Regions from separate parts of the Nocardioides cavernaquae genome, predicted to be linked through region 2. Evidence: riboswitches for the same ligand, from Rfam matches in the RefSeq annotation. Region 2 holds a riboswitch; each other region holds the start of a gene.

Region 1 (9,720 bases), 350 kb from region 2:
GAGAACGTCGCCTTCGCGCTGCAGGTGATCGGCAAGTCGCGCTCGGAGATCGAGCGGCTGGTTCCTGAGACTCTCGAGCTGGTGGGCCTCGGCGACAAGGCCGACCGCATGCCCGACGAGCTTTCTGGCGGTGAGCAGCAGCGCGTCGCCATTGCGCGCGCGTTCGTCAACCGGCCGATGATCCTGATCGCCGACGAGCCGACCGGAAACCTCGACCCGACCACCTCCCTCGACATCATGAAGCTGCTGGACCGGATCAACCGGACCGGCACCACCGTCATCATGGCCACCCACGACGCCGGGATCGTCGACCAGATGCGCAAGCGCGTGGTCGAGCTCGAGCACGGCCGCGTCGTGCGTGACGAGGCCCGCGGCGTCTACGGCAACGAGAACTGAGAGCCCCTTCATGCAGATGACCCATGTCTTCACCGAGCTCAAGCAGGGCCTCCGTCGCAACGTCTCCATGCACGTCGCGGTGGTCCTCACCCTCTTCGTCTCGCTGACCCTGGTCGGTCTGGGGGCGCTCCTCCAGGCGCAGGCGCAGAAGGCGCAGGAGCACTTCGGTGACATCAACCAGGTGGTCGTGTTCATGTGCAACGACGCCTCCAAGGCGAGCACGTGCAGCGGCACGGTGAGCCCCGCCCAGAAGGACGCGATCCTCAAGGTCGTCGACGAGAACCCCGAGGTCGCCGCTTTCCACGTCGAGTCCCAGGAGACGGCGTTCAAGAAGACCAAGGAGCTGTTCGGCGAGCAGTACCAGACCAAGCTCCCGCCCGACTTCGGCCCGAAGAACCTGCGCGAGTCGGTCTGGATCGACCTGAAGCAGCGCGACAAGGCCGACGGCATCATCAGCGCTGTCCAGGGTCTCGACGGCGTCGACAACATCCGTGACTCCCGTGCGCTGGTGCGACCGATCTTCCAGACGCTCGACGCACTCAAGTGGGGCGCGCTCGGCATCGCGGGCTTCCTCGTCTTCGCCGCCCTTCTCCTGGTCGCCAACACCATCCGCCTCACGGCGTACGCCCGCCGCCGCGAGATCGGCATCATGCGGCTCGTCGGTGCCGGCAGCCTCTACATCATGCTTCCGTTCCTCCTCGAGGCCCTGGTCACTGCGGTGGCTGGTGTCGCGCTGTCGGCGGTGGCGCTGGCGGCGTTCGAGTACTTCGCGATCGCCGAGGGCGTCGGCGCCCGGCTGCAGGTCATGCCGTGGATCGGCTGGACCGACTATGCGTGGGCCATCCAGTGGGTCGCCATCATCGGACCGCTCCTCACCGTGATTCCGACACTCCTGCTGACGCGCAAATACCTCAAAGTCTGATCGCGGTCACCTACCGTCGATTGCGTTCACTTCCCCGAACAAAGGTTTCACCCGTGGTAGCCCTCTTCCCCGCCGGCCACCACCGCCGCCTGGCAGTGCTTCTCGCGCTGCTGGTGACCGCGGCGGTGCTGTGGGCACCCTTCGCATCCGCGGAGGACGACGACCTGAAGGACAAGCAGAAGTCCGTCCAGCGCCAGATCAATGGCGCCAACGACGACCTCGGCGAGTCGAGCGCTGCCCTGGCCAAGGCGACCCGGTCGCTCCGCGCCGCGCAGGCGTCGCTGGCGAAGGCCGAGAAGGCACTCAACGCCACCCGGGTGGAGCTCGCGGCCGCGGCCGCCAAGGACGCGCAGATGCAGGCTCAGCTCGACCAGGCGGTCGCCGCGCTCGAGACCGCGCGCGTCCAGCTGGCCGAGGGTCGTGAGGATGTGGCCCGGCAGAAGCAGGCGCTCGCTGACCTCGTGACCTCGATCTACGAGCAGGGGGATCCGCGCCTGATCGGCTTCGCCGCCATTGCGATGGCAGGTGACCCGGGTGACATGACGCGTGCCATCGCCTTCAACGAGGCCTACAGCAACCGTGAGAACGCCGTCCTCGACGCGGTGGAGGAGGCCGAGCGCCAGCTCGCCGAGCGGGAAGCAGCAGTCGAGGAGCACAAGGTCACGATCGCGACGAACCGCGCACAGGCGGCCGCCAACCTGAAGACCAAGCAGGCGCTGGAGCACCGGGCCGCTGCCCAGACCGCGCAGGTGAAGGCGCTGGTGTCGCAGCGGAGCTCCGCGCAGGCGGCCGCCTCCCGGATCGCCAGTCACGACCGTGCCATCGTCGCCCGGCTGAAGAAGCAGGAGCAGCGCATCTCGGCGGAGCTCGCCCGCCGTGCACGGGAGGCGCTCGCCCAGGGGGGCGGCGGAGGCAACCGCGGCGGATTCCTCGACTACCCGGTGAACGGGCCGATCACCTCCCCGTTCGGCTACCGACGCCACCCGATCTTCGGTGACATGCGACTGCACAACGGCGTCGACTTCGGTGCTTCGTGCGGTCAGAAGCTGTACGCCTCGGCCAACGGCACTGTCGTCGCCAAGGGCGGCGGCGACTGGGATCCGTCGGGCAACTACCTCTACATCGACCACGGTGCACACGCGGGTGTCGGCCTGAGCACGAGCTACAGCCACGCCATCCGCTACGTCGTGTCCGTCGGGCAGCGTGTGAGCCGCGGCCAGCTCGTCGGGTACGTCGGGTCGACCGGCTGGTCCACCGGCTGCCACCTCCACTTCACGGTCAAGGAGAACGGCGTCAACGTCGACCCCATGAAGTGGCTCTGACACGGCATGTGCCGGCGCAGGTGATGGGTGTGGGCAAATTGATTGCCCGCTCCTGAGAGAATGGCCGAATGGCCAGGGAACAGGGCACCAAGCCCATCGCGCAGAACCGCAAGGCGCGGCACGACTACCACATCGAGGAGACCTGGGAAGCCGGGATCTCCCTGATGGGGACCGAGGTCAAGTCGCTGCGCCAGGGTCGTGCCTCCCTCGTCGACGGGTTCGCGGAGGTCGAGAACGGCGAGGTGTTCCTGCTGCAGGTGCACATCCCGGAGTACTCCCAGGGCACGTGGACCAACCACGCCTCGCGTCGCCGGCGCAAGCTGCTGCTCAACCGGGTCGAGATCGACCGCATCGAGCGCAAGATCTCCGACAAGGGCTACACGCTCATCCCGCTCTCGATGTACTTCAAGGACGGTCGGGCCAAGGTGGAGCTCGCGCTCGCGCGAGGCAAGAAGGAGTACGACAAGCGGCACAGCCTTGCGGAGAAGCAGGCAACCCGTGAGAAGGAGCAGGCGGTCCAGCGTCGTCTCAAGGGCTTCAAGGACTGACTGGTGTGTGAAGCCGGCGCCGGATCGGTCGACCGGGACTACGTCGTCACCGACCTCCCCGCCTTCATCGCGAGGCTCGGTGTCCCGGGGCTGTTCGACGTCCACACGCACTTCCACCCGCCGCGGGTCTTCGAGAAGGTCCGTGCAGCGTTCGACCAGGCCGGGCCGTTCATCGGGCGTGCGTGGCCGATCCGCTACCGCTCGGACGAGGAGGAGCTGGTCGCCACGCTCCGCTCCTTCGGCGTACGCCGCTTCCCGGCGCTGACCTACGCGCACAAGCCAGACATGGCCGAGTTCCTCAACGACTGGTGCACAGGCTTCGCAGCCCGCACCCCCGGTTCGCTGCTGTCCGCGACGTTCTACCCGGAGCCCTCAGCGGAGGAGTACGTCGCCCGGCGCCTCGCCGCAGGCACGGAGATCTTCAAGGTCCATGTGCAGGTCGGCGCCTTCTCGGTGCTGGACCCGCTGCTGGATCGCGTGTGGGCGCAGGTGGCCGAGGCAGGCACCCCGGTCGTCCTGCACGCCGGCTCCGGACCGATGCCGGGCGCGCACACGGGGCCCGCTCCGGTCGAGGAGCTGCTCGGGCGCCACCCCCGGCTCTGCCTGGTGATCGCGCATGCCGGGGCCCCCGAGTCGGAGGAGTTCCTCGCCCTCGCCGAGCAGTTCGAACGGGTCCACCTCGACCTGACCATGGTCTTCACCGACTTCTTCGAGGAAGCGGGCCGGTTTCCCGGCGTACTCCTGCCGAGGCTGGCCGCACTGCAGGACAAGGTGCTCTTCGGGTCCGACTTCCCGAACATCCCGTATCCCTATGCCCACCAGGTCGCCGTGCTCGAACGACTCGAGCTGGGTGACGCATGGTTGCGGGCGGTCTGCTGGGAGAACGGTGCGCGGATGTTCGGCGCCGGATAACCGGTCCGCTTCTGTGGGCCCGTGCACGTAGACTGGTGCAGTCGGCCGTTGAGGGTCGACACGCTTGAAAACTCAAGAGGGGCTGATCGGTTTCGACTTGGGACGTTAGTTCCAGGGGAAGCGGGTCGAGAAGCCAGCGTTATCTCGTTAACGATCGCTGGAAACCTATAGTTGCCAACTCAAACCGCAACGACTTCGCTCTCGCTGCCTGAGCAGTGATCGAAGGGTCAGACCGGGCACCCGTCCTCGTCCCGGATCCTGGCCTCATTCAGAGGACTTGCTGATCAACTTCCGTGGGGAGGGTTGATCGGGACTTAATCCCGACTGAGCCCGTCGGCGCACGTGTCCGTGCAAGCGCCGGGGCCGAGAAAAGCGCATACCGCGGACTACACCCGTAGAAGACCTGGATCGACGCTCGAGGACCGGGGTTCGATTCCCCGCAGCTCCACAAGACAGCCCTCTTGAGCTTGGCCCGGCGCATGTGCGCCGGGCCAAGCTGCATTTCCACGACAGGAGATCAGGTGAAGACTTTTGGTCACATGCTGACGAAAAGTCTTCACCCTGATCTAGCGTCGCCATGTGGGCTGCATCTTCTGCTCGATCGTCGCGGGGGAGACCCCTGCTGACGTGGTGCTCGAGACAGAGGAGCTCGTGGCGTTCCTCGACCGGCGGCCGGTCTTCAAGGGGCACACGCTGCTGGTCCCGAAGGCCCACCACGCCACGCTGCCCGACCTCCCGGCGGAGCTGCGCGACCCGTTCCTCGCTGCCGCGCAACGGCTGGCTGCTGCGATGGTCGACGGTCTCGGAGCGCAGGGCTCCTTCGTGGCCATGAACAACACCGTCTCCCAGTCGGTGCCACACCTGCACTGCCACGTCGTGCCGCGCACCAAGGGCGACGGGCTGCGCGGCTTCTTCTGGCCGCGGCACGGCTATGCCTCCGGCGAGCCGGGGGAGTACGCCGCCAGATTGCGCTCCGTTCTAGAGTGACCCGGGGCTACCCGACGGGGTCCCGCCAATGTCTTCAGGAGGAATGAGTCATGGGTCGTTTTGATGGCCGCGTCGCACTGATCACGGGTGCTGCACGCGGCATCGGTTTCGGTATTGCCCAGCGCTTCGCCGAGGAAGGTGCCGCGATCGCGATCGTGGACCTCAACGAGGCCGACGCCGCGGAGGCTGCCGCCAAGCTGCCGAAGGCAGCCCAGACCCATGTCGGCATCGGCTGCGACGTCGCGGACCGTCCGTCGGCCGAAGCGGCTGTTGCCCGCGCTGTCGAGGAGCTCGGTGGCCTGCACATCCTGGTCAACAACGCCGGCATCACCCGTGACAACCTGCTGTTCAAGATGACCGACGCGGACTGGGACTCGGTCATGGCCGTCCACCTGCGTGGGCCGTTCCTGATGACCCAGGCTGCCCAGAAGGTCTTCACCGAACAGCGTTACGGCAAGGTGCTCAACCTCTCCAGCATCTCGTCCTACGGCAACCGCGGGCAGGCCAACTACTCGGCGGCGAAGGCTGGCGTGCAGGGCTTCACCCGCACCCTCGGCATGGAGCTCGGCCCCTTCGGGATCAACGTCAACGCGATCGCTCCCGGATTCATCGTCACCGAGATGACCGAGGCCACCGCCCGCCGTCTCAAGCTCGAGCCGGAGGAGTTCTTCAAGCTCAACGCCGAGCACAACCCGGTCCGCCGGATCGGCTATCCCGAGGACATCGCGGCCGCCGCGGCGTTCCTCTGCAGCGACGAGGCGTCGTACATCACAGGGCAGACGCTCAACGTCTGTGGCGGCGCCGCGATCCACTGATTGCCTCCAAAACAGCTGCTGACCTGCGGTTTTGCAACCCGGCCCGATCTCAGCGGGCCGGGTTGCCTGCGTCACGGGACCCAGATCACATGCCAAATCAGCGGTCTGAGTTGGCAATACAGACCCGAGTCCGCTTACGGTTTTTGGACCAACAACTGAACACAGCGCGACCGAGTACGCCGAGTCCTGCCCCGCGGTCGCGTTCCTTGTCATCGACATTGGGCAGGAGTGGGGGACCCACAGGTTCCACGCGGTCTCCGGATCGCTCGGGGTGAAGCCACCTAGGTGGCGGGGCACTTTCCAGCTCTAACCCGACAGCTCACCTCACAGGCGTGGGAAAGGAATACCCCCATGCCTGCGATTTCTCGCATGCGTAGTTTTTTTGCGCTCCCGTTCGTCCTGCTGCTCATGATGAGCGGCCTCGCGTTGACCCAGGTCGCCGTTGCCCCTGAGGCCGACGCCCTCACTCGCTCGCAGAAGATCGCGACCGGTCTCCGCATCGCCAAGAACCAGATCGGCGACCCGTACCGCTACGGCGCGGCCGGTCCCGGTGCGTTCGACTGCTCGGGCCTCATCTACTACTCGATGCGCAAGGCCGGCATCTCCGTGCCGCGCACCTCGAGCGGCCAGGCGTCGTACGCCCGTCGCATCTCCAAGTCCAACCTGCGCCCCGGCGACCTCATGTACTTCAGCGGCCACATCGGCATCTTCGTCGGCCGCAAGGACGGGCGTGTCCTGATGCTCGACGCGCCGAGCTCCGGCAAGCGCGTCAGCATCCGCACGCCGTGGACGACCTCGTGGACCGCCTACACGCTGCGCGGCTGATCGAGTCCTTCTCGGGAGTTTGAGGGCGCGCCTCCACCGAAGGGTGGCGGCGCGCCCTCAGACTTTGGGCGACCGCCTGCCATGGAACTGCCTGACGATCGGAGCCACACCGTGCGCCGCACCCGCATGTCCCTCGCCGCCACTGTTGCCGCCAGCCTGCTGTTGGCCGGCTGTGGGGGTGGAGGCAGCGACCAGCCGGGTGCCGATGGTGGTTCTCCTGAGGGCAAGCCCGCCGTGGTCGAGACCTGGCCGCTGACCGGGCAGCAGGTCCCCGACGGCAAGTCGCCCAAGTCCCCGGCGTACATCGTCAAGATCGACAACACCGCGGCGAGCAACCCGCAGGTGGGCCTCGGCAAGGCCGACCTTGTCGTCGAGGAGCTGGTCGAGGGTGGCATCACCCGGCTCGCGGCCTTCTTCCAGTCGCAGCTGCCGCGCAAGGTGGGCCCGGTCCGGTCGATGCGCCTCACCGACATCGGGATCGCCAAGCCGCTCGGTGCCGAGATCGTCACGTCGGGCGCCGCGGGCGTGACCCTCCAGGGCCTCGCCGAGGCCGGCGTGAAGTTCGCCGACATGAGCAACCCTGCCGTCGCGCGGGTCAGTGACGGCCAGCACGACTCGCTGCACAGCGTGATGGCGGACCTGGTCAAGCTGTCGCGCCAGAAGAAGCAGTCCAGCCGGCCGGTCGACTACCTGCCCTGGGGCAAGGCCAGCGACTTCCCGGGTGGCCGTGCCGCCACGAGCATCGACGCCCGCATGTCCGCCGCGCGCACCGCCCACTGGTCGTTCAGCGGTGGCAAGTACCGCCTCGACAACAGCTACATGCCTGCCGATGACACGTTCACGGCCGACACGGTCATCGTGTGCAAGGTCAGGACCTCGGTGGCGTCCTACACCGACCCGGCAGGCAACCCGGTCCCGATCTCGCACTTCGAGGGCACCGGCGACGCCGTGATCTTCCACGGCGGCAAGGCGGTGCGCGGCACCTGGACCAAGTCCCAGATCGGCACGACCGTCACCTTCGCGACCAAGACCGGCTCGCTCACGGTCCCGGCCGGCAAGACCTGGCTGCACCTGGTGCCGAACACCGGTGGTGACGTCAGCTTCCGCTGACGTCCGGCTTCTTCTCCCCGAGGGCGCGGATGCCCGCGAGGAAGAGTCCCATCGCACTCTCGACCCGGATGCTGGCGGCAGCCGGGTCGGCGCTGCCGACGACGGTCTCGCCCGCTGCGGACAGGGCGCCGAAGAAGATCCGCGCGATCGTCTGGAGCATGTCGTCGTCCAGGGCGAGCTCCTCGTCGCCGAGGAGGTCGCGCACGAGGCCCTGGACGATGCCGAAGGTCGACCGGTCCTCCTGCTCGCGGTGGCGCTCGCGCCCGAGGACCGCCGGGCCCTCCTGGACGACCACGCGTGAGTACGTCGGTTGCTGGACGATGCGGAGGAACTCGCGCAGGCCGGCGAGCGCCTTCTCGGAGGGATCAACCACGCCCTTGATGGCCTTCTGGATCTGACGCGCGGCCTGGTCCTCGACGTCCTCGAGGACCGCTTCGAAGATGCCCTGCTTGCCGCTGAAGTGGTGGTAGAGCGCGCCCTTGGTGACCTTGGCGTCGGCGACGATCGCGTCGAGCGACGTCGCGGCGTACCCGCGGAGGGCGAAGAGCGACTCGGCGGCCATGACCAGGGCCTTCCGGGTCGAGGCGGAGTACTGCTGCCGACGGGAGATGCCCGTCACTGCGCCGACCGACGGAACCCGTGGGATCGGCAGCTTCGGCCGTCGTTCGCTTCGCTCGCCGGAGCCCTCGGTCTTACTCATGGTCGGAGTGTAGTGAGGGCGGTCACTGGACAGGTGTCAAGGATCACCGCGTGCCGGGTTGGCATACCGCGAGTATGCGACGTACGGTCGTTACGTACCAGCGGTATGTGTGGATGAGACGAAAGGAGCAACACCATGAACTGGGATGCTTTTCATCGACGTGGGGATGTCCTCAACGCTGTGATCGCCGAGCTCGACAACCGTCGTGACGGCGTGGCCCCGATGTACCTGCCCGGCGTGGAGCAGACGTTCCGCGACGAGCTCGACCTCCTGTCGGCGCTGTCGCTCAAGTGGCACACGCGTCTCTCGGGTCGCCTCGAACGAGTCATGAGCGAGGAGCCCCTGAACTACGAGGCGGCCGTGATCGGCGCCTGGCGCGACAACGTCGCCGAGCTGCCCGGCATCCGCCTGGCACTCGACGCGGCGCTGGCCGGCACCGACGCCGAGATCCTCGCCGTCATCGGCAAGTCCCAGGCGAAGGAGCACGAGCTCCTGGCCCTGTGGTCCGGCCGCGTGTCGGCCTATCAGCTCGAGGAGTACGGCGACCGCGAGGGCGCCAAGGTCGAGCTCCTGGCCCGCGAGGGCTTTGAGTTCCCGGCCGCGGTCGAGGCGCCTGCCGAGCCGCTGAGCTTCCTCGAGCGCCTCAAGGCTGCCGTCGCCTGATCTCCGGATCACCGACGGACAGTCCCCGATGGCGTCGGTCGCAGGCCTCCCCGCCTGCTGACCACACCGTGACGGCCCCGGGTGCTGGCGCACCCTCCCCGCGGCTTCCCGGCCGCGATCCCTCCCCCCGCGCCGGCCCCGGGGCTCGTCGTTTCCACCCCTTTGTTTCGCATAGGATCAGACCTGTGAGCACCCCCATCGGATTCAGCCAGACCGACGTCCTCGAGGACATACGCGAGCTGCCCACCGAGGACGGTGACCACGAGAAGTTCTCGCACTACGTGCCGAAGGACAAGCTCACCGAGGCGATGGTCATGGGCACCCCCGTCATCGCCCTGTGCGGCAAGGTCTGGGTGCCGAGCCGTGCGCCCGAGAAGTTCCCCGTCTGCCCCGACTGCAAGGAGATCTGGGAGTCCTTGCAGCCCGGCGGCAAAGACGGGGACGACGCGTGACAGCACCGCGCGACGCGGATCTCTTCGGAGCTGACCTTTCTGGCGATGAGCTGCTGGACTCCGTCCCG
Region 2 (9,720 bases):
ATCGCAGCTCCCTGTGCAGCGCTGGCCCTCGGTGAGTTGGCGCCGAAGGGTCCACGCATCGATCGGAGAGGAGCGCTGACACTTGTAGCCCTCGGCGCCGCGGCGAGTGCCGTCCTGGCCTTCCTCTCAAGCGGTGCTCACACGGTCGGACCGGACCGTCCAGACTGGGCCGACGCCGAACTCGACAAGCTCCCGGCCGCGACGGGTGTTCTGAATGCCTGGGACTGGGGCGGGTACCTCGCGTGGCGCCATCCCGACCTGGACTTCGTGGTTTCTGGTTATGGCGACGTGTTCACCACTGGCGAGCTCGACCGCAACGTTGCACTGACCGAGGCACACCACGGGTGGCTCGATGACCTCGAGGGCCTGCACGTCGAGGTCGCGCTGCTCGCTCCCGACTCGGACCTTGCCTATGGCCTCGAGCACACGGCTGGGTGGACCGTGGTCAGGTCATCCGACGAGATGGTCCTGCTGCACGCACCCGAGTGAGGCCGCTCAGCGCGCGATCTGCTCGAGGTCCTGCTGCCAGCGCCTGATGAGCTCGGTCTCGTCGAAGCCGTAGAGCTCGCGGAGGGTGGCATCGACCGGCTCACCGCCAGAGGCCCGACGGTAGAACGTCAGCAGCTGCTCCTCCGTGCCTGCGCGCGCGAGCACCTCTGCCGCACGCCAGGCCGCTTCGTACCACGCACCGAGGTGGGTGGCGCGGGTGTCGAACTCGTCCGCCCCGGGTAGGGCCTTCGGGACCCCATCACGACGCACGCGACGGATGATCTGCCCAGCAGTCATGGACACGGGCAGATCCGTGCCGTGCAGCGCGACGTGGTCGGCGTACCCCTCGAGGAGCCACTGGGGTGCCTTCGAGTGCACTGCGTCGGTGGCGACGTGGGTGAGCTCATGCGTCATCACGAGCTGGGCCCCCGCCGACTTCAGCGCGCCGAAGACCTCCGGATTCACGAAGACGTGCACCGGTGCGAGATCTGCCCGGTCCGATCCGACGAAGGTGGTGACGGCCGCGATCGCGGCATAGTCCCCCGTCCGTGCTCCCAGGGTGCGGTCGAGGTCGGCCGGCCCGGCCGGGACCTCGACGACGACGCGCGGGTGCCCGCCGACGACGGCTTCGACCGCAGGCACGGCGCGCCTCGCGAGCTGGGCGTAACGGTCCGCGTTCGCCGCAGGACCGGCCACCAGGACAAGCGTGTCTGCCGTGCGCCGCACCTCGAGAGGTCCGGCCAGCCAGAGCGGCACGGGCCGCGCTCCCCCGCCGATCGCATGGAGACGGATCCGTTCGCCCTCCTGCGCCAGGATCATGGTGACCTCCGCGCGGGCGGGCGCGCGATCGAATCCGTCGAACCGCCAGGTGGCCTCCACCGCGGCGGCCCACTGGCCTCGCGGCAGGGTCGCGGTGAGCACCGGGTCCTCGTCGATCATCCGGAAGGAGACATCGCGTACGTCGAGTGCCTCGGCGTTGGCAGCGACATCGCCGAGCAGCGGACTGCCCCTGTCGTCGCCCAGCGCGGCAGCGGCCTTCGCGTCACGATCGGCCAGGGCATCCTGCAGCCGGGCGAACACATCCGCCGCGAGGTCGCGGCGTACGGGCTGCGACTGCGGCGCCGGGACCTGCTCCGGTCCCCCGCATCCAGCCAGCAGGAACGGGCTGACCAGCAGGGTCGCGAGGAGAGCAGCGAGGCCGGCCGGCCACGTGTGTGGACGGCCGGCCTCGGCAGTGAGCTGGTCGGGCAGCTGGATCAACCCGGTCGGACGGCCGTGGTGATCGGCATCCGGTTGAGCTCGGCGATCGAGACGACAGCGCCCGAGTGCGGGGCGTGCACGATCTTGCCGCCGCCGATGTACATCGCGACGTGGCTGATCGGGCTGTAGTAGAAGACGAGGTCGCCCGGCTGGAGCTGGCTGATGCTGATCCGCGTGCCCGTGCCGGACTGTGCGGCCGAGGAGTGCGGCAGGCCGACGCCCGCGGCGCCCCAGGCGGCCATCGTCAGGCCGGAGCAGTCCCACGAGCCGGGGCCAGCGGCGCCCCACACGTAGGGGTCACCGATCTGGGCGAGAGCGAACTGCACGGCGGCAGCGGCACGACCCGAGGCGCTGACCTCGGGGATGCGGGTCACGTTGCCACGGCTCACCTCGGCGAGGTAACGCTCCATCTCGGCCTGCTCGAGACCGTCGAGGATCTTCTTCGCGGCTGCGGTCTTGGCCTCGACCTCGGCCTTCTCCTTGGCCAGGCGCTTGGCCACGGACTTGAGCTCGGCGGCACGCTCGGCAACGGCGTCGTGGCGGATGTCGAGGGCCTGGCGCGCCTTGTCGTAGGACGCGAGGGTCTCGGACTGCACGTCGTTGTAGGCGTGCAGGGTGGTGAGCTGGGTGAGGAACTGGCCCGGGTCCTCGCTGGCGACCATCTCGCCGGTCGCCGAGAGCGCGTGGCCTTCGTACTGGGCGGTGATCGCCTCGTCGACAGCGGACTCGATCTCAGCAACGACGGCCTGCTGGGCCTTCTCGTCGGCCTTGACGTCGGCCAGGTCCTGCTCGAGCTTGTCGCGGAGAATCCGGGCGTCGTTGTAACGCTCAGAAGCCTGCTCGGCCTGCGTGTGAAGGCGCTCGACGCGAGCCTTGACGTCGTCGATGTCGGGCTCGGCGGACGAGGGCGACATCGGGACGAGCGCGATGGTGAACATCGCACAGGTGCCGGTCAGGGCCGTGATGATTCGCTTCTGGCCGTGGCGCATCAAGCGGGGGTACTCCCTCTTTGTCAACGCTTGCCGGGTGAGCTGTCGGGTTCAGGCACAAAGAAGCCCTACGCACGCTCCCCGGATCCCGAGTCCGACTCACGTGCGATGCACCCCAGGAAAACGTGGTTCCCCGGCTCCGGCTCCGCGACTTCCCCGTCACGGCGCCGAATTCAGCGTGGCGCCCGAGCCGGTCCGTGTGACCGCCTGTGACGGGCGCCTGAGTTCCCCTCAGGGTACGCGGAGGGGTCAGAGGGCGGCAAACCCGACACTAGGCCGAGGCCACATCCGGTCCTGTGAGAGGCGTCACCAGACGCAGGGGTGGGACCAGCCCTGAGCCAGCCAGGACGTCGAGCGCACGGCGCTCGTCGTCGTCGAAGGAGAGCTCGGGCGGCGGACCGAGGAGCACCGTCACCACGCAGTCGTGGCAGGCCAGTCCGCGCACCACGCAGGTGTCGCAATCGATGAGTGTCGTCATGCAGCGCAGGCTGACAGGCACCACCGACAAGACCGTACGTCGCAGCGCGGCGCCCGCGTGTCGTCGTACTCCGCGGGGCGAGTGGGTAAGGCGTGAATCAGCCCTGGACGGAGTTGCGGTCGACCAGCTCGATCGCGTCGTCGCGACCGCACCAGCGACAGCTCACGGCCTCGACGACCTCGGAGCGCAGCTCGGTCTCCTCGATGGTGTGGTCACCGGCGAGGTCGAAGTGCCAGTACTCGCTCGTCTTGCGCGTGCGCGTCACGTCGAAGCGGGTGAGGTTGCCGCAGCCACCGCAGCGCCAGCGGTGCGCTGCGTCGGGGATCGGTGCGCTCACTGAGTCGCTCCTTGTGTCGTCGGTGCGCTCGCCGGTCGAGCCACTCGTCGGGGAACAGCCTAGGGCCGGCGAGAGGAGCGCGTCGCCCTGGCCCGGTCCGTCCCATCCAGCTGACGGAGGCGCCATACGAGGACAGCCATCGGCAGAGCAGCGAGGGGCAGGTCGGCCCAGCCCAGAAGAGGCACAGCCTCGGCAAGGGCGTGCCTCATCGAGGTGGAGAAGAGGAGCACCCAGATGACCAGCAGCAACCAGCGCGCCCTCACCAGGAGTCCCGCCGAGAGCAGCCAGATGGCGATGGGCAGGAGGAGCACGCCGTCGTAGAGCATCGCGTGCGGGGAAAACACCACCGTCAACAGGCTGAGGACGGCAAGGTCCCGAAGGGGATCCGGGAGCGACGTGCGGGCCGCCATGAAGACCGCAATGGCACCGACTCCCAGCGACAGGATGCCCAAACCGCGTGTCGCGGGCAGGGACTCTCCCCATGCGGCCAGGGAGATCGTCTTCCACGCCTGCCCCGACCCAACGAGCTCGCGGTAGGCGGCGCTGCCGAGAGCGTCGACCCAGTTCCGCATCCCACGCTGACCGACCGCGGCAAACGAGACCAGCAACAGTCCGCTGCCAACGACGACATACCCGGCAAGGGCCCGCCAGTCGCGGCGGGCAATGAGGGCACATGGCACGAGCAGCACCAGATGCGGTTTGAAGGCTGCCAGCGCAAGGAGCATGCCCGCCCAGACCGGCCTGCCATCGGCCGCGCACCGCATCGCCGTCACCCACAGGGCCAGAAAGATCAGGCTCATCTGTCCGGCTGCGAACGCTTCGAACACCGGCGGGAACGCAACGCATCCCAGAACGACCAAGCGGCGGTCCTCACGACGAATGCCCGGCGCCAGGTGCAGCAGGCCACGGATGATGACCGCCAGGGCCAACCCGTTGATCACTGCGAAGCAGAACGCCGCCACGAGGTAGGCAAGCGCCCCGAGTGGCGCGAGCAGCACGGCGACGAACGGGGGCGCGACGAACCAGGAGAAGCCCGTCATGCCTGGAACTTCCTCCTGCTGGAGGGGTCCTTGTCGGGCAGGGTCGTAGAGGTCTGCGCCGAAACCCTCGACGAGACCGCGCCCCCCGGTCCAGTAGGCAAGGAAGTCTGGAAGGACTACCTGTCCGCCAAGGACGAGAGGAAGATCCCCCGCGGCGATGGTGCCGAGCCAGACCGTCGCGGAGAGGACGACAACGATCACGGGGTAGTTGCGCATTCGCTCGCGCGTGAACCACCTGTCTGCCACGGACCTTCCCTCGCCCATCAGCCGAGGGTAGAGCCCGGGTCGCCCGCGTGGGTCAACAATGCCGAATGCGCGGGCGAGGTCGGGCAGGGCGCGTCGTCCCGGCTCTGTCGGTGGTCCGGCCTAGCGTCAGCGTCATGAGCACCGCCGCCACACCCGTCCGGTCCCGCTGGGAGTCCCAGCGGAGCTTCGACGAGCTCGGGCGGCCGTTGCGTGACCTCACCTTCTGCGTCGTCGACCTGGAGACCACCGGCGGGTCCGCGGCCGGCGGGTCGATGATCACCGAGATCGGTGCGGTGAAGGTCTGCGGCGGCGAGGTGCTCGGCGAGTTCCAGACGCTGGTCAATCCGCACACCGCGATCCCGCCGTTCATCGCGGTCCTGACCGGCATCTCCAACTCGATGGTGGCCACCGCTCCCCCGATCGAGTCGGCATTGCCGGCCTTTCTCGAGTTCGCCGCGGGATCTGTGCTGGTTGCCCACAACGCGCCGTTCGACATCGGCTTCCTGCAGCACTTCAACGAGCAGCAGGGCCGGGTCTGGCCACGGTTCGAGGTGCTCGACACCGCCAAGCTGGCTCGCCGGGTGATCACCCGCGACGACGCCCCCAACTGCAAGCTCTCCTCGCTCGCGCAGCTCTTCGGGGCCACGACGACGCCCAACCACCGCGCGCTCGCCGATGCCCGCGCCACGGTCGACGTCCTCCACGGGCTGATGGAGCGGCTCGGCGGTCTCGGTGTGCACACCCTCGAGGAGCTGCAGACCTTCTCCTCGCGCGTCACCACTGCCCAGCGCAAGAAGCGCCACCTGGCCGAGGGGCTCCCCCACGCCCCCGGGGTCTACCTGTTCCGCGACGACCGCGCGCGGGTGCTCTACGTCGGCACCTCCAAGGACCTGCGCACGCGCGTCCGGTCCTACTTCACGGCCTCCGAGACCCGGTCCCGCATGGGCGAGATGGTCGGCCTGGCCACCGAGGTCACGGGCATTGAGTGCGCCACTCCGCTCGAGGCCTCCGTCCGTGAGCTCCGGCTGATCGCCGAGCACAAGCCGCGCTACAACCGACGTTCACGCAACCCGGAGAAGGCCCACTTCCTCAAGCTGACGCGAGAGCCCTGGCCGCGGCTCTCGCTGGTCAAGCGCGTGCTCGACGACGACGCCGACTACCTGGGCCCGTTCTCCTCGAAGAAGACAGCAGAGCGCTGCCTGAGCGCCCTCCACGACGCGTTCCCGATCCGGCAGTGCAACGACCGGCTCCCGATCGAGCCATCGCGCTCGGCGTGCGTTCTTGCCGAGATGGACCGGTGCGTGGCTCCGTGTGACGGCAGCACCGACGCCTCGGCGTACTCCGAGCTGGTGGCGCAGCTGCGTGAGTCACTGCTGCGCAATCCCGACGACGTCGTCGCGACGATCAACGAGCGCATGGACCGGCTGGCCGCCGACGAGCGTTTCGAGGAGGCGGCGGTCCACCGAGACCGGCTGTCCGGATTCCTTCGCGCCGCCGCGCACACCCAGCGGCTCTCCGCTCTGACCCGCTGTCCGGAGGTGGTGGCCGCCCTGCGCGAGGACGCCGGCCAGTGGGAGGTTCACGTGGTCCGTTTCGGGCGCCTCGCTGCTGCCGGCGTGATTCCTTCCGGCGCCGATGCGTCGATCTGGGTCGAGCAGCTGCGCAGCTCTGCGGAGACCGTTCGGCCCGCACCCGGCCCGACGCCTGCCGCGACGGCCGAGGAGTCCGAGCAGGTGCTGCGCTGGCTGGAGCGGGACGGAGTGCGGCTGGTCGATGTCGACGGCGAGTGGACCTGCCCGGTCGGCGGCGCGGGGCGCCACCTCGCGCTTCACGATGCGGTCAACCGGTCCCGCGACTCGCTGGTGCCGTTCGACGAGCGCCGCGCGCTGACTCTGCTGCATCGACCGGTCCGCTGATTCAGCGCAGGACGTCCAGTAGCGACGCGTGGTCGTCGGTCCAGGCATCACGCGGCGCTCCATCAAGCGGCGCCCAGCCGGATTCGTCGGTGAGGACATCCGCCAGACCGCCGTCGGGGCTGAGCGTCACCCACACCGACAGCCTCCCTAGAGGCTTCTCACCGCCCTGTCCGATCGCTGAATCCCAGCCAAGACCGGCGGCTGCCCCGGCGACAACCCCGCGGAGGTCGAAGTAGTTGTTGCTGATGTGGACGACGATCGCGCCGCCGGGACGGACCCGGGAGGCATACTCCGCAAACGCCTCGGCGGTCAGCAGGTGGACCGGCACCGCATCGGAGCTGAACGCGTCGAGGACCAGAAGGTCAGTCGACGCCGGCGGAAGCTCAGCCACCTTGAGCCGACCATCGCCGGCGATCATCTCGACATCTGCCGCGGAGGCGGACAAGAAGGTGAAGTTGCGGGTGTCGCTCGCCAGGCGAATGACCTCGGGGTCGATCTCGATGAACCGCATCTTCTGGCCTCTCGAGCCGTACGCCGCCATGGTGCCTGCGCCCAGCCCGACGGCGGTGATGTCTCTCGCCAGCGAGCCGAAGTGCTCGAAGACGTCTGCCAGCGGGCCGCTGCGCGCGTAGTAGGCCGTCGGTTCGTTGCGCTTCCCCGGCTGTGTCGACTGGAATCCATGGACCGTCGTGCCGTGCCCGAAATCGACCCGGTCTGATTGCTCGATCACTACATACGAGCCATAGAAGGTCCGGGAACGCGCGAGCACCTCGCCACGCTGGAGCGTCGTGAACGATCCGACCACCAGCAGCGCGGCCATCGACAGCGCGATCCAGCGGGTTGCTCCCACGGCGAGCCACAACAGTGGAACACCGGCAAGGACCAGCGAGTACTCGATCACCCGGTCGAAGACCAAGGGCGCTACTAGCCCGTTGAGGAGTCCACCCAGAGCGCCACCGATGGAGATCACCACGAAGAACAAGGTGAGGTGATCGGCGGGTGGACGATCCGCAGCCAGGATGGCGTGAGCCACGTAGGCAACGACCGCGAGCATCGCCAGGTGTGCCCCCACCGTCAACGGAAGCGGAAGTGACTGCTCCGCAAACGTCATCGCGCGGGTCCCGATCACGAGCACCAGCGCGATCGTGGCCATGCGGGCCGGACGGCGACGCCCCCGACCCCCGAAGGCGACCACGAAGGTTGCCAGGTAGATGGCCAGCGGCATGACCCACAGGAGCGGGATCGGCGCGACGTCGGTGGTGATGTGTGCAGTCACGCCGAGCATCAGCGACGACGGCAGAAACGCGAGCGCCAGCCAGATCAGCATCGTGCGGGTGGAGGGACGTGCTGTGCGCGGCGCTGCCTCAGCAGTGCGTCGACCGCGGAAGGCGGTCAGCCCGCACGTGGTCACCAGCCCCAGAAAGACGACGAAGGCAGCCGACCACCACATCCGCTGCTCGTGGAGGGCCAGGTGCGGCTCGACAGCGAAGGGATAGGCGAGCAGGCCGACGAAACTCCCGACGTTGCTGGCCGCATAGAGGAAGTACGGGTCGTGAGCGCGAGGGACGTCGAGCCACGAGTACCAACGCTGGAGCACGGGTCCGGTCGTCGTCAGCACCGCGAATGGCAGTCCGACCATGATCACGAGGGTCCGCAGCAGCCACCACACAGGTGACGACTCGGGAGCGGCGTCGGCTGGCAGGGCGAGCGGGAGCACCAGCAGCGGCAACACCAGCAGCGGCACCATGATCAACGGTTGCCGGCGTGGTCCGAATCGTGAGGTGACGTGGACGAAGACGTAGCCGAGAAGCAGCACCACCTGGAAGAACAGAGTGCATGTCGCCCACACGCTTGCCGCGCCGCCGTACGACGGAAGGAGCAGGCGCGCCGCCATCGGCTCGACCAGGAACAGCAGCGCCGCGCCGGTGAACGCGGTTGCCGTATAGAGCACGGCCACCGGATGAACGCGTGCCACCGGAATCGTCCTGAGCGCGTTGTCGGTGGTCACCCAGCCACGCTAGTGGGGCTACTGGCCCTGAATCCGCCGAACGGTCGCACTCTGGCCGATCGCCCGACAAGACGGCCCGCTCGCTGACCACGCGCCCGACTGCCCTACTCTCGATCCATGATCACCGCCATCGTGCTCATCAAGGCCGACGTCTCCCGCATTCCTCAGGTCGCTGAGGCAGTCGCTGACATCGAGGGTGTCTCGGAGGTCTACTCCGTCACCGGACGCACCGACCTCATCGCGATGGTGCGGGTGAAGGAGCACGAGCAGCTCTCCAACGTCGTCGCCGAGAAGCTGCGTTCAGTCGACGGCATCACGGACACCGAGACGCACATCGCCTACCGGGCCTACTCCAAGGTCGACCTCGAAGCCACCTTCGACCTCGGCCTGGACTGACACCCCGGACTGACACCTCAAGATTGGCAAGCGGGACTTTTGTCCCCCGATCGGCCATTTCTTGTCGCCCCTCCGGACGTTTGCCCTCGGTTGTCCGAGACCACGCCCGGCGGCGCCTCTACGGTGAAACGACTGTTCCTGGGAGGGAGCAGTCAGCACCGCTGCGCCGCTCGGGCCTCCCCCAATGAGTGGCGCAGCGGTGTCCTGACTCACGATCGCAACGTGTGGAGCACACAAAGCGACTAGCCTGCGGCCGTGGACATGTGGGATGTGGTCGGCTGGGGCGGTTCCGCCCTCGTCGTGCTGTCCCTTCTCCAGGCACGGGTGCTGCGCTTCCGGGTGCTCAACCTGATCGCCTGTGGACTCCTCGTCGCCTTCAACTCTGCGCTCGAGGTCTGGCCGATGGTCGCGCTCAACGTGGTGCTCTGCTCGGTGAACGCCTGGTTCGTCACCCGGCTCCTGCGCGAGCGCCACGACTCGACCGCGTTCGAGGTGCTGCAGGTCAAGCCCGACGACACCTACCTGCTCCACGTCCTCGAGGTGCACGCCGCTGACATCGCG
Region 3 (9,720 bases), 1.9 Mb from region 2:
TCGACCAGGCCGGCACGCTCCTGGAGGAGCCGGACTACGACCACGCGGTCTACCCCGAGGGCGTCAACGTCGAGTTCGTCGTACGCCGCGGGTCCCAGCACGTCGCGATGCGGGTGCACGAGCGCGGCTCCGGCGAGACCCGCTCCTGCGGCACGGGCGCCTGCGCCGTGATGGTGGCCAGCGCGATCAAGGACCGGTATGCCCCGGCCGGGTCCACGCCGGCCGGAGACGTGACCTACCGCGTCGACGTACCCGGTGGCGAGCTGTCGATCACCTGGACCCGCACCGACCGCGTGCTGCTCACCGGCCCGGCCGTGATGGTCGCCGAAGGCATCACGGACCTCTGACGGCTCGGCGCGCCAAACCTGACCTCTCGCGCCACCAAACCTGACCTCTCGGCGGTCAGTGGAGGTGCTGTGTCGACGGCTGGACATCCGCTGGCCACGTCCTGAACGCACGAGTTTGTGCGAGCCGTCGACTGCGGTTGGGCGACACGACACCTCGGCACGGGCTGTTGGTCACACCCGCTCAGCAGTGTCCGGGGCATGGTGCAGATCAGCCGCCGCACCGCCCTCTTCGCGGGCGTCGGTGGAGGAGTCGTCCCGGGGGCACTCGGGGTCAGCGGGTTCGTTCGACCGCAGGCGCCTCGTCGCATCGAGCTGCCGGTCGGCGTCCGCTCCGGCGACGTCACCACCGACTCGGCAGTGCTCTGGAGCGCGGCATCCAGCGCTGGTGAGCTACGGGTCCGACTCACCAGCAACGGCCGGCGGCTCCGCTCCGTCCGCGGTGCGTACGCCGATGAGCAGACCGACTTCACCGCGCGCCACACGTTGCGCGGGCTGGCGCCTGGCCGGGAGTACGAAGCCACGATGTGGTTCGAGGACTCTGCGGGCAAGCGCGGCGAGGAGCAGACGCTGCGGTTCTCCACCGCTCCGATCCATCCCGCCCCGACGAGCCTGGTCTGGTCGGGAGACGTCTGTGGCCAGGGCTGGGGGATCAACGACGAGCTCGGCGGGATGACGTCGTACCAGGCGATGCTCGACGTCGAGCCCGACCTGTTCCTGCACTGCGGCGACACGATCTATGCCGACGAGCCGATCGAGAAGCGCGCCCTGGAGCCGGACTTCAAGCACCTGTGGCGCAGCCGGGTCGCGTTCGGTGTGGACCACGTTGCCGAGACGCTGGCCGACTTCCGCGGGCGGCACCGCTACAACCTGCTCGACGACAACGTACGCCGCTTCCACCAGGCAGTGCCGATGGTGGCGCAGTGGGACGACCACGAGACGACCAACAACTGGTGGCCCGGGCACACGGTCGAGGACCCGGCGTACGAGCTGGAGAAGAGCTGCGATGTCCTGGCTGCGCGGGCCCGGCGGGCGTGGCAGGAGTACCAGCCGATCGCGCTCGACCACCTCAACGGGCGGGGGACGACCGGTTTCGCCGAGGCCCTGATCTACCGGAAGGTGTCGCGCGGCGCGCACCTCGACGTGTTCTGCCTGGACCAGCGCAGCTACCGGGGGCCGAACAACGTCCCGGAGGGCGAGCCGGAGCAGGGGCTGATGGGGGAGGCGCAGACCGACTGGCTGATTCGCGAGGTCTCTCGGTCGAAGGCCACGTGGAAGGTGATCAGCGCCGACCAGCCGCTCTCCATCAACGCCCGTCTCCACGACGACCGGGACAGCTACGCCAACCACCTCGATCGTGAGCCCCGTGGGCGCGAGGCAGAGCTGGCCCGGGTGCTGTCTGCGTTCAAGGCCAACGGGGTGAAGAACGTCGTGTGGGTGACGGCGGACGTCCACTACACGGCCGCGCACCACTACGACCCCTCCCGCGCGGCGTACACCGACTTCGATCCGTTCTGGGAGTTCGTCTCCGGCCCGCTCCACGGGAGCACGTTCCCGGTGAAGGAGGTCGACAAGACGTTCGGCGCCAAGATCCACTACGCGCTCGGCGCGGAGACGAGGAACCCGAAGGGCGAGTCGCCGCGCGCCGGGAAGCAGTTCTTCGGGCAGATGCTGATCTCGCGCGAGGGAGCACTGACCGTCAACCTGCGCAAGGTCTCGGGCGAGGTCTTGTGGACGAAGGTGCTCGAGCCCGACAGATTGTGATGCTTGCCACATTCGCCCGAATTGGCGAGTATCACTTCCGTGGAGCGCGTGGGGTGCTCCCGACGAGCGGAGTCGGCATGAGCACGATCATCCTTCCCGAGGGCGCGAACGACACCGGTTTTGTCGCCCACCGCGGCAACCCCGACGACTACACGAACAAGGGGAAGCTGAAGAAGGAGGTCTACGAGGCCGAGATCGAGCACCTCCAGCAGCAGCTGGTCCAGCTGCAGTACTGGATCCAGAAGCAGGGGCTCAAGGTCCTGGTGATCTTCGAAGGCCGCGGCTCTGCGGGCAAGGGCGGCGTCATCAAGACGATCTCCGAGCGCACGTCGCCGCGCACCGTCCGCACCGTCGCGTTGCCGAAGCCGACCGAACGCGAGCGCACTCAGTGGTACTACCAGCGCTACATCGCGCACCTGCCGGCCGCCGGCGAGATGTGCCTGTTCGACCGGTCCTGGTACAACCGCTCGAACGTCGAGTGGGTGATGGACTTCTGCACTCCCGAGGAGCACCAGGAGTTCCTTCGGGCGACTCCGGAGTTCGAGCGGATGCTCGTGCGCAGCGGGATCATCGTGATCAAGTACTGGTTCTCGGTCTCCTACGAGGAGCAGCGCAAGCGGTTCGAGGCACGCAACGCCGAGCCGCTCAAGCGCTGGAAGCTGAGCGACATGGACCTCGCCGAGCACGAGCTCTACGTGCGCTACTCGATGGCGAAGGACACCACCTTCCAGTACACCGACACCAAGCAGGCGCCCTGGAACGTCGTACCTTCCGACGACAAGAAGACCGCCCGGCTCAACTGCATCAGCCACCTGCTCTCGCAGTTCGACTACGAGGACGCCGCGCCCGAAGAGGTGGTCCTGCCGACCATGCGCGACGAGACCTACATCCGTCCGCCGATGCACGAGCAGACCTTCGTCCCCCAGCTCTTCTGATCCCGAATGCGTTGACACGGCGCAACGTCGACGGGTAGGCCGTGTGACCGGGGTCGCGGCGAGGGTGTGACCGCGGTCGCGGCGAGGGGTGCTTGCTGGCAGCTAGCGTTCTACCTGTTCCGGCACACCGGAACGGCTCTTCGCGACACGCCTAATCCCGTCCGCGCGAAGAGGAAGCCAACCCGACGGACGGGAGCGGGGGACCCAGGTCTCCACCGGACGCGGCCAGCACCGCCGGCCACCTCCTGGGGTTGAGCCGGAGCAATCCGGCCGGGCACCTACCAGCCCGAACCCGACAGCTAACTTCGTCGGCGCGTGGAGGATCACCATGCGTATCCGCATGCTCACTGCTGCCATCGCCCTGACCGTCGCCCCCGTTGCCGCTGGTGTTGCGACCGCTGCCCCGTCCGACGCCGCCAGTGGCGCGACCTGGGACCGCCTTGCCCAGTGCGAGTCCGGCCAGCGCTGGCACATCAACACCGGCAACGGCTACTACGGGGGCCTGCAGATCAGCCGGCCCACGTGGAAGGCCTTCGGTGGCCCGCGCATCTCCGGCAACTACTGGCCGCACCGCGCCACGCGGCTCGAGCAGATCCGCGTCGCGGAGCGCATCAAGGAAGGCCAGGGCTGGGGCGCCTGGGGCTCCTGCTCCTACCGCATCGGCGTTCGCTGAAACTCGTTCGCCGAGTGCGGTCACGCGGCCTACTCTTGAAGGCGTATGAGTACTCCAGAGCGTTTTGACCTTGATGACGAGCTCGCCGCCACCCGTGGGTGGGACCCCGACGACGCCGACGACTCCGACGTGAGTTTCACGGAGTACGACGACGCGGACCCCGAGTTCGACGACTCCGTCGGTGCCGCCGACCTGGCGGCCCGCCACGCGTTGCGCCGTGTGGTCGGCCTGCGCACCGAGCTCGAGGACATCACCGAGGTCGAGTACCGCCAGCTCCGGCTGGAGCGGGTCGTCCTGGTCGGCGTCTGGACCGAGGGCACCGAGCGTGACGCCGAGAACGCGATGGCCGAGCTGGCGCTGCTCGCCGAGACGGCCGGCTCCGAGGTGCTCGACAACGTCTTCCAGCGGCGGCAGAAGCCCGACCCCGCGACGTACATCGGCCGCGGCAAGGTCGAGGCGGTCCACGAGATCGTGGACGCCACCGGCGCCGACACCGTGATCATGGACGGCGAGCTCGCGCCGTCACAGCTGAGGAACCTCGAGGACAAGATCGGGGTCAAGGTCGTCGACCGGACCGCGCTGATCCTCGACATCTTCGCCCAGCACGCGAAGTCGAAGGAGGGCCAGGCGCAGGTCGAGCTGGCCCAGCTGCAGTACATGAAGCAGCGCCTTCGTGGTTGGGGTGGCAACCTCTCGCGCCAGGCCGGTGGCCGGGTCGCGGGCGGTGAGGGCATCGGTGGCCGTGGCCCCGGTGAGACCAAGATCGAGACCGACCGCCGCCGCATCAACGACCGGATCGCCAAGCTCCGTCGCGAGCTGAAGGCCATGGTCGGCACCCGTGAGACCAAGCGGGCGACCCGCAAGCGCAACGCGATCCCCTCGGTCGCGATCGCCGGCTACACCAACGCCGGCAAGTCGAGCCTGATCAACCGGCTCACCAATGCCGGCGTGCTGGTCGAGGACTCGCTCTTCGCGACGCTCGACCCGACCACCCGGCGTACGACGACCAGTGACGGCCGCGAGTACACGATGTCCGACACCGTCGGCTTCGTCCGCCACCTGCCGCACCAGCTGGTCGAGGCGTTCCGCTCGACGCTGGAGGAGGTCGCCGACTCGGACCTGATCCTGCACGTCGTCGACGGTTCGCACCCCGACCCCGAGGGCCAGATCGCTGCTGTGCGCGAGGTGTTCGCCGAGATCGGCGCGACCGGTGTGCCCGAGCTGATCGTGATCAACAAGGCCGACATCGCCGACCCCATGGTGATCGCGCGGCTGCTGGCCCGTGAGCCGCACAGCGTGGTCGTGTCGGCGCAGACCGGCGAGGGCATCGAGGCCGCGCTCAAGATCATCGAGTCCGAGCTGCCGCGCCCCGGTGTGGAGTTCAACGTGCTGCTGCCCTACGAGCGGGGTGACCTGGTCGACCGCATCCACCGCGCGGGCGAGATCGCCTCGCTCGAGCACACGGGTGACGGCACGCTGGTCCGCGGACGGGCGCACGCCGACCTTGCGGATGAGCTCGCGCGCTACACCGTCATCTGACCCGGTGCCGCTGCGCTCGTGACAGCGGGGGATCAGTTCGGCCAAACGCCTGCGGGGACGCGGGCCTGACCGGACCATTGTCCGCGTGGGGAAGCTCGGCTCAGGTGGACACCGATGGCGTGCGTTCGTCGTGGCGCTGGTCGTCACCGGACTGCTCGTCGGCTTCCGCGTGTCCATCGCGTCCGGCTCCGCCGCCGAGGCACAGGACCGCTGCGCCCGCTTTGCCGCCGTGTCGAACGCGCGCGAGGCCGGCGTTGACGGCGCCTCGGGCCGGGCGGTGCTCGTGATCGGCGACTCCTGGTCGGTCGGTCTCGGTCTGGCCGACCCCTCCCGCTCGTGGCCCGCTCAGCTGAGCGGCGACCAGGTCCGCGTCGACGGCTTCTCAGGCTCCGGGTACGCCGCCACGGCAAGCCGCTGCGCGGGCGCGTCGTTCGCGCAGCGCGCCCGCCAGGCCGCCCGCCGCGACTACGACCTGGTGGTCGTCGAGGGCGGGCTCAACGACTTCGACCGGCCGTCCGCCGAGGTGCGCTCCGGCGTCCGGGCGGTGCTGGCCGCGTTCGAGGGGACCCCGGTCGTCCTGGTCGGGCCAGCCTCCGCGCCGGCCCGTCGCCGCGGCGTACCGAGGATTGATGCGCTGCTCGCCGCCGAGGCCGCGCGTGCGGGCGCGCGCTACGTGTCCACGAAGGACCTCGCGCTGGCCTACCTGCCCGACCGGCTGCACCTGACGCCCGAGGGTCATCAACAGTTCGGCGAGTTCGTCGCGACAGCGATCGCGCGCCGCCCATGACGTCGGTCGCTGCCGCTCCCCGTCTGCTCCGCATAGGCTCACGGCCATGAAGCTCAAGCAGGCGGCGTCCTGGCACGCGGGGGTGCTGGCGGTCCTTGCGATCCTGGCGACGGTGGCGGGCATCCTGTGGCCTGTCGGGGAGTACGCCACCTACGGTTTCGACGACGGCGGTGCCGATCCGGTCCGCATCACCGCGTATGACGTCGACCTGACCGTTCACGAGGACGGGTCGCTCGATGCGGTCGAGACGATCACGACGCAGTTCCCTGAGGGGCGCCACGGCATCTTCCGGTTCTTCGACGTTGCGGATGCGGGCACCGACGGGCGCATCGTTCCGAAGGACATGCAGATCACGCTCGACGGCTCTGACGTGCCGGTCGACATGTCGTGGGAGCGGGGAAAGCGCTATCGCGTCGCCAAGATCGGTGATCCGTCCGACTTCGTCGCGGCGGGCGCCCACACCTATCGGATCGCGTGGTCCGTCGACGGCGTCCTGACGTCGGCGGGCACCTCGGGTCAGGGCAGCTGGGCCGGCGACGACGACCGGTCGGTGTTCAGCTGGGACGTCGTGCCCGGCGGCTGGCAGATGGCGATCGACGGCGCGACCGCTCAGGTCCATCTCCCGGCGCGGCCCGAGCTGCCGCAGTGTGTCGGTGGGACCAGCTGTGCGGTGTCCGTCGACGGCAGGACGGTCAACCTGACGATCGGCGCGCTGGCACCGCACACTCCGGTCAGCGTGCGCGCTGCCCTCGACATCCCCACCCCGGACCGGGCTTCGGTGCCCTGGCCCGTCGCCCTGGACGCGGTCCTCGGGCGCAACGTCTTCGTGGTCGCCGGGCTGGGCGTGCTCGGTGTCTTCGCGCTGCTGCTCGGCTGGTGGGCCGCCGGGCGCACCCGCGAGAAGACGCCTGGCTTCCCGGTGATGTACGAGCCGCCGGCAGGCCTGGGCCCGGTCCAGGTCGCCTACATCTCGAAGGAGACCGTGCCGTCCAACGCGGTCAGCGCGACCCTGCTGGACCTCGCCGAGCGCGGCCTGGTCAAGCTCGCGCCGCTGGACGTGTCCGACCCGTCGGCCGGATGGACCGTGACCGGTGCTGCGGAGCGTGAGGCATGGTCGGGGCTGGACCCCGTGGCCCGCGCCGTCGGCTCCTCGCTCGGGCTGGACGTCGTCGGCGGCCAGTTCGTCTCGGCGAAGTCCAAGGACGTGGGCAAGACCCTCGTCGACCTCAACAGCTCCGTCGCCAGGGCCGCGAAGTCCTGGGGCCTCGAGAGCGGGCTGCTCACGAACACTCCCGGCGTCATGATCCTGCGGGTGCTGATGGGGCTGTGCGTGCTCGTGGCCGGTCTGCTGATCTGGTTCAACCCGTTCGGCCTGACCCTGCTGGCGCTGCCGGCCGCGGCGTTCGTGATCGGTGCCGTCGGCGTCGCGCAACCCGCATCGACGACGCACCGCACTCCGGCCGGACGCGAGATGTGGTCGCGCGCGGGTGGCTTCCGCCGCCTGCTCGCGACGCAGAGCGCCGAGACCCGGTTCGACTTCAGCGCCCGCAAGGAGCTCTACACCGCCTTCATCCCGTACGCCGTCGCGCTGGGCTGCGCGGAGCAGTGGGCCCGGAAGTACGAAGCGGAGACCGGCACGCCGGCGCCCGTTCCGGGGTGGTACCCGATCCCGATCGGCACCTCGTCGTACTCGTCCGTGGGGAACCCGCTCGCCAGCTTCGAGTCCTCGCTGAGCTCCGCGATCGGCGCCTACCAGGCAACGCAGACCAGCAGCAGCGGAGGTGGCGGCTTCAGTGGAGGCGGCGGCTTCGGCGGCGGTGGTGGCGGCTCCTGGTGAGCCTCTCCATACTGAATCCAACCACCCGAGGGGGAAACGCATGTTGATCGTCCTGATCGTCCTGGCCGTCGTCGTCGTCCTGCTGGTCGCGTTCTTCGTGATCGGCTTCAACAAGCTCCGCACGCAGAACGTCGGTGTCGACGAGGCGCTCGGCGGCATCGACGTCCAGCTGACCCGTCGTGCCGACCTGATCCCCAACCTGGTGAACACGGTCAAGGGCTACGCGCAGCACGAGAAGGGCGTCTTCGAGGAGGTCACCGCGGCGCGCGCCGGCGTGACCGCCGCGGCGAAGGACGGCTCCGTCACCGAGAAGGCGGCCGCTGAGGCGCGCCTCGACAAGGCGATCGTCAACGTGCTCGCCGTGGCCGAGGCCTACCCGGACCTGAAGGCATCGGCCAACTTCATGGAGCTGCAGAAGCAGCTCGCCGACACCGAGAACCAGGTCTCGTTCGCGCGCCAGTTCTACAACGACGCTGCCGCGCAGCTGAACACCTCGATCGCGACGATCCCGTGGATGTTCTTCGCGGGTGTCACCGGTGTCTCGAAGCGTGACTTCTACGACGCGCCCGAGGGCCAGGAGACCGCGCCGACCGTCGAGTTCTGACGCATGGTTGCGGTGTTGGTGGGTACCTCGCTCGCATGACCACCAACACGTCCTGACGGAGTGCGTCGAACGCGGCTGATCCGCGCGCGACTGCGTGCGTGGGGCATCCCTCCTGTCCGTGTGCCCGCTCCTGTGCATGGGCGGTCGGGGGTGCTGCCGTGGCGGCAGTAGGGTTTGCGGGTGCCAGATCCGACTCCCTCCCGTGTGCGTGAGGTCCTTGCGCAGGCGGTCGAGGCGCTCGGCGGCCAGGAGCGCTCCGGACAGGTCGAGATGGCCGAGGCCGTCGCCAACGCGATGGAGTCCGAGACCCACCTGCTCGTGCAGGCCGGCACCGGCACCGGAAAGTCGCTGGCCTACCTCGTCCCGTCGCTGCTGCACCGCAACCGGGTTGTCATCGCCACCGCCACGCTCGCCCTGCAGCACCAGCTGGTCGAGCGTGACATCCCGCGCCTGATGACGGCCATCGGCGGTCAGAAGGGGATCGACGCGTCGTACGCCGTGTTGAAGGGCCGCTCCAACTACGCCTGCCTCCACCGCATCCGTGAGGGGGTGCCGGACGACCAGGGTGCTCTGGTCGAGATGCCGCTCGGGTCGCTCGGCGAGCAGGTGCTCGAGCTCCGGGAGTGGGCCGAGTCCGAGGCAACGAGCGGCGCGACCGGCGAGCGCGACAACGCGCCGCGGCACACCGAGCGCGTCTGGCGGCAGGTCTCGGTCAGTGCCCGCGAGTGCCTCGGCAAGACCAAGTGCGCGTTCGGCGAGGAGTGCTTCGCGGAGCGGGCGAAGGAGAAGGCGGCCAAGTCGTCTCTCGTGATCACCAACCACTCGCTGCTCGCCATCGACGCCATCGAGGGCATCCCGATGATCCCGGAGTACGACGCGGTGGTCATCGATGAGGCGCACGAGCTCGTCGCCCGGGTCACCCAGGCAGCCACGGACGAGCTCTCTGCCACCGACATCGAGCGCGCGGGGCGCCGCGCGCTGCGCCAGGTCTCCGAGGACAACTCGGCCGAGGACCTGATGGATGCCGGCGAGGCCCTGTCAGATGCGCTGGCCGAGCTCGAGCCGGGGCGGATCGACCGCATGCCGCAGGAGCTGTCGGATGCCCTCGTGCTCGTGCGCGACGCGGCTCGGGCGTGTGTGGCCGCCTTCCCCAAGGAGAAGGAGTCCGAGGCTGACGCGGCACGCACCCAGGCCAAGGCGATGGTCTCCGATGTCTTCGCGGTGGCCGAGCGCATGG

What was found. Region 2 has a riboswitch for cyclic di-AMP ahead of D4739_RS00385 (C40 family peptidase). Riboswitches for the same ligand answer to the same signal wherever they lie in the genome.
Positions count from the first base shown of each region.
Region 1: another riboswitch for cyclic di-AMP. It lies ahead of D4739_RS02150 (C40 family peptidase); the one in region 2 lies ahead of D4739_RS00385 (C40 family peptidase).
Region 3: another riboswitch for cyclic di-AMP. It lies ahead of D4739_RS09615 (transglycosylase family protein); the one in region 2 lies ahead of D4739_RS00385 (C40 family peptidase).

Region 1 covers NZ_QYRP01000002.1:415,107-424,826, reverse strand. Annotated here, with positions in the region: gene ftsE (cell division ATP-binding protein FtsE) at 1-396, shown strand, start outside; gene ftsX (permease-like cell division protein FtsX) at 407-1,318, shown strand; gene D4739_RS02180 (peptidoglycan DD-metalloendopeptidase family protein) at 1,372-2,640, shown strand; gene smpB (SsrA-binding protein SmpB) at 2,709-3,188, shown strand; gene D4739_RS02170 (amidohydrolase family protein) at 3,192-4,100, shown strand; RNA gene ssrA (transfer-messenger RNA) at 4,179-4,551, shown strand; gene D4739_RS02160 (HIT family protein) at 4,680-5,087, shown strand; gene D4739_RS02155 (SDR family NAD(P)-dependent oxidoreductase) at 5,138-5,902, shown strand; cyclic di-AMP (ydaO/yuaA leader) riboswitch at 6,071-6,248, shown strand; gene D4739_RS02150 (C40 family peptidase) at 6,254-6,727, shown strand; gene D4739_RS02145 (DUF3048 domain-containing protein) at 6,839-7,837, shown strand; gene D4739_RS02140 (TetR/AcrR family transcriptional regulator) at 7,824-8,537, opposite strand; gene D4739_RS02135 (hypothetical protein) at 8,673-9,200, shown strand; gene D4739_RS02130 (DUF3039 domain-containing protein) at 9,398-9,652, shown strand.
Region 2 covers NZ_QYRP01000002.1:63,117-72,836, forward strand. Annotated here, with positions in the region: gene D4739_RS00375 (hypothetical protein) at 1-489, shown strand, start outside; gene D4739_RS00380 (hypothetical protein) at 496-1,749, opposite strand; gene D4739_RS00385 (C40 family peptidase) at 1,746-2,738, opposite strand; cyclic di-AMP (ydaO/yuaA leader) riboswitch at 2,750-2,927, opposite strand; gene D4739_RS00390 (hypothetical protein) at 3,010-3,216, opposite strand; gene D4739_RS00395 (hypothetical protein) at 3,314-3,553, opposite strand; gene D4739_RS00400 (glycosyltransferase family 87 protein) at 3,613-4,593, opposite strand; gene D4739_RS00405 (DEDD exonuclease domain-containing protein) at 4,974-6,755, shown strand; gene D4739_RS00410 (spermidine synthase) at 6,757-8,763, opposite strand; gene D4739_RS00415 (Lrp/AsnC family transcriptional regulator) at 8,881-9,159, shown strand; gene D4739_RS00420 (hypothetical protein) at 9,421-9,720, shown strand, end outside.
Region 3 covers NZ_QYRP01000002.1:1,967,042-1,976,761, forward strand. Annotated here, with positions in the region: gene dapF (diaminopimelate epimerase) at 1-347, shown strand, start outside; gene D4739_RS09605 (alkaline phosphatase D family protein) at 546-2,108, shown strand; gene ppk2 (polyphosphate kinase 2) at 2,186-3,043, shown strand; cyclic di-AMP (ydaO/yuaA leader) riboswitch at 3,182-3,369, shown strand; gene D4739_RS09615 (transglycosylase family protein) at 3,372-3,716, shown strand; gene hflX (GTPase HflX) at 3,762-5,255, shown strand; gene D4739_RS09625 (SGNH/GDSL hydrolase family protein) at 5,341-6,042, shown strand; gene D4739_RS09630 (DUF2207 domain-containing protein) at 6,089-7,879, shown strand; gene D4739_RS09635 (LemA family protein) at 7,920-8,483, shown strand; gene D4739_RS09640 (ATP-dependent DNA helicase) at 8,664-9,720, shown strand, end outside.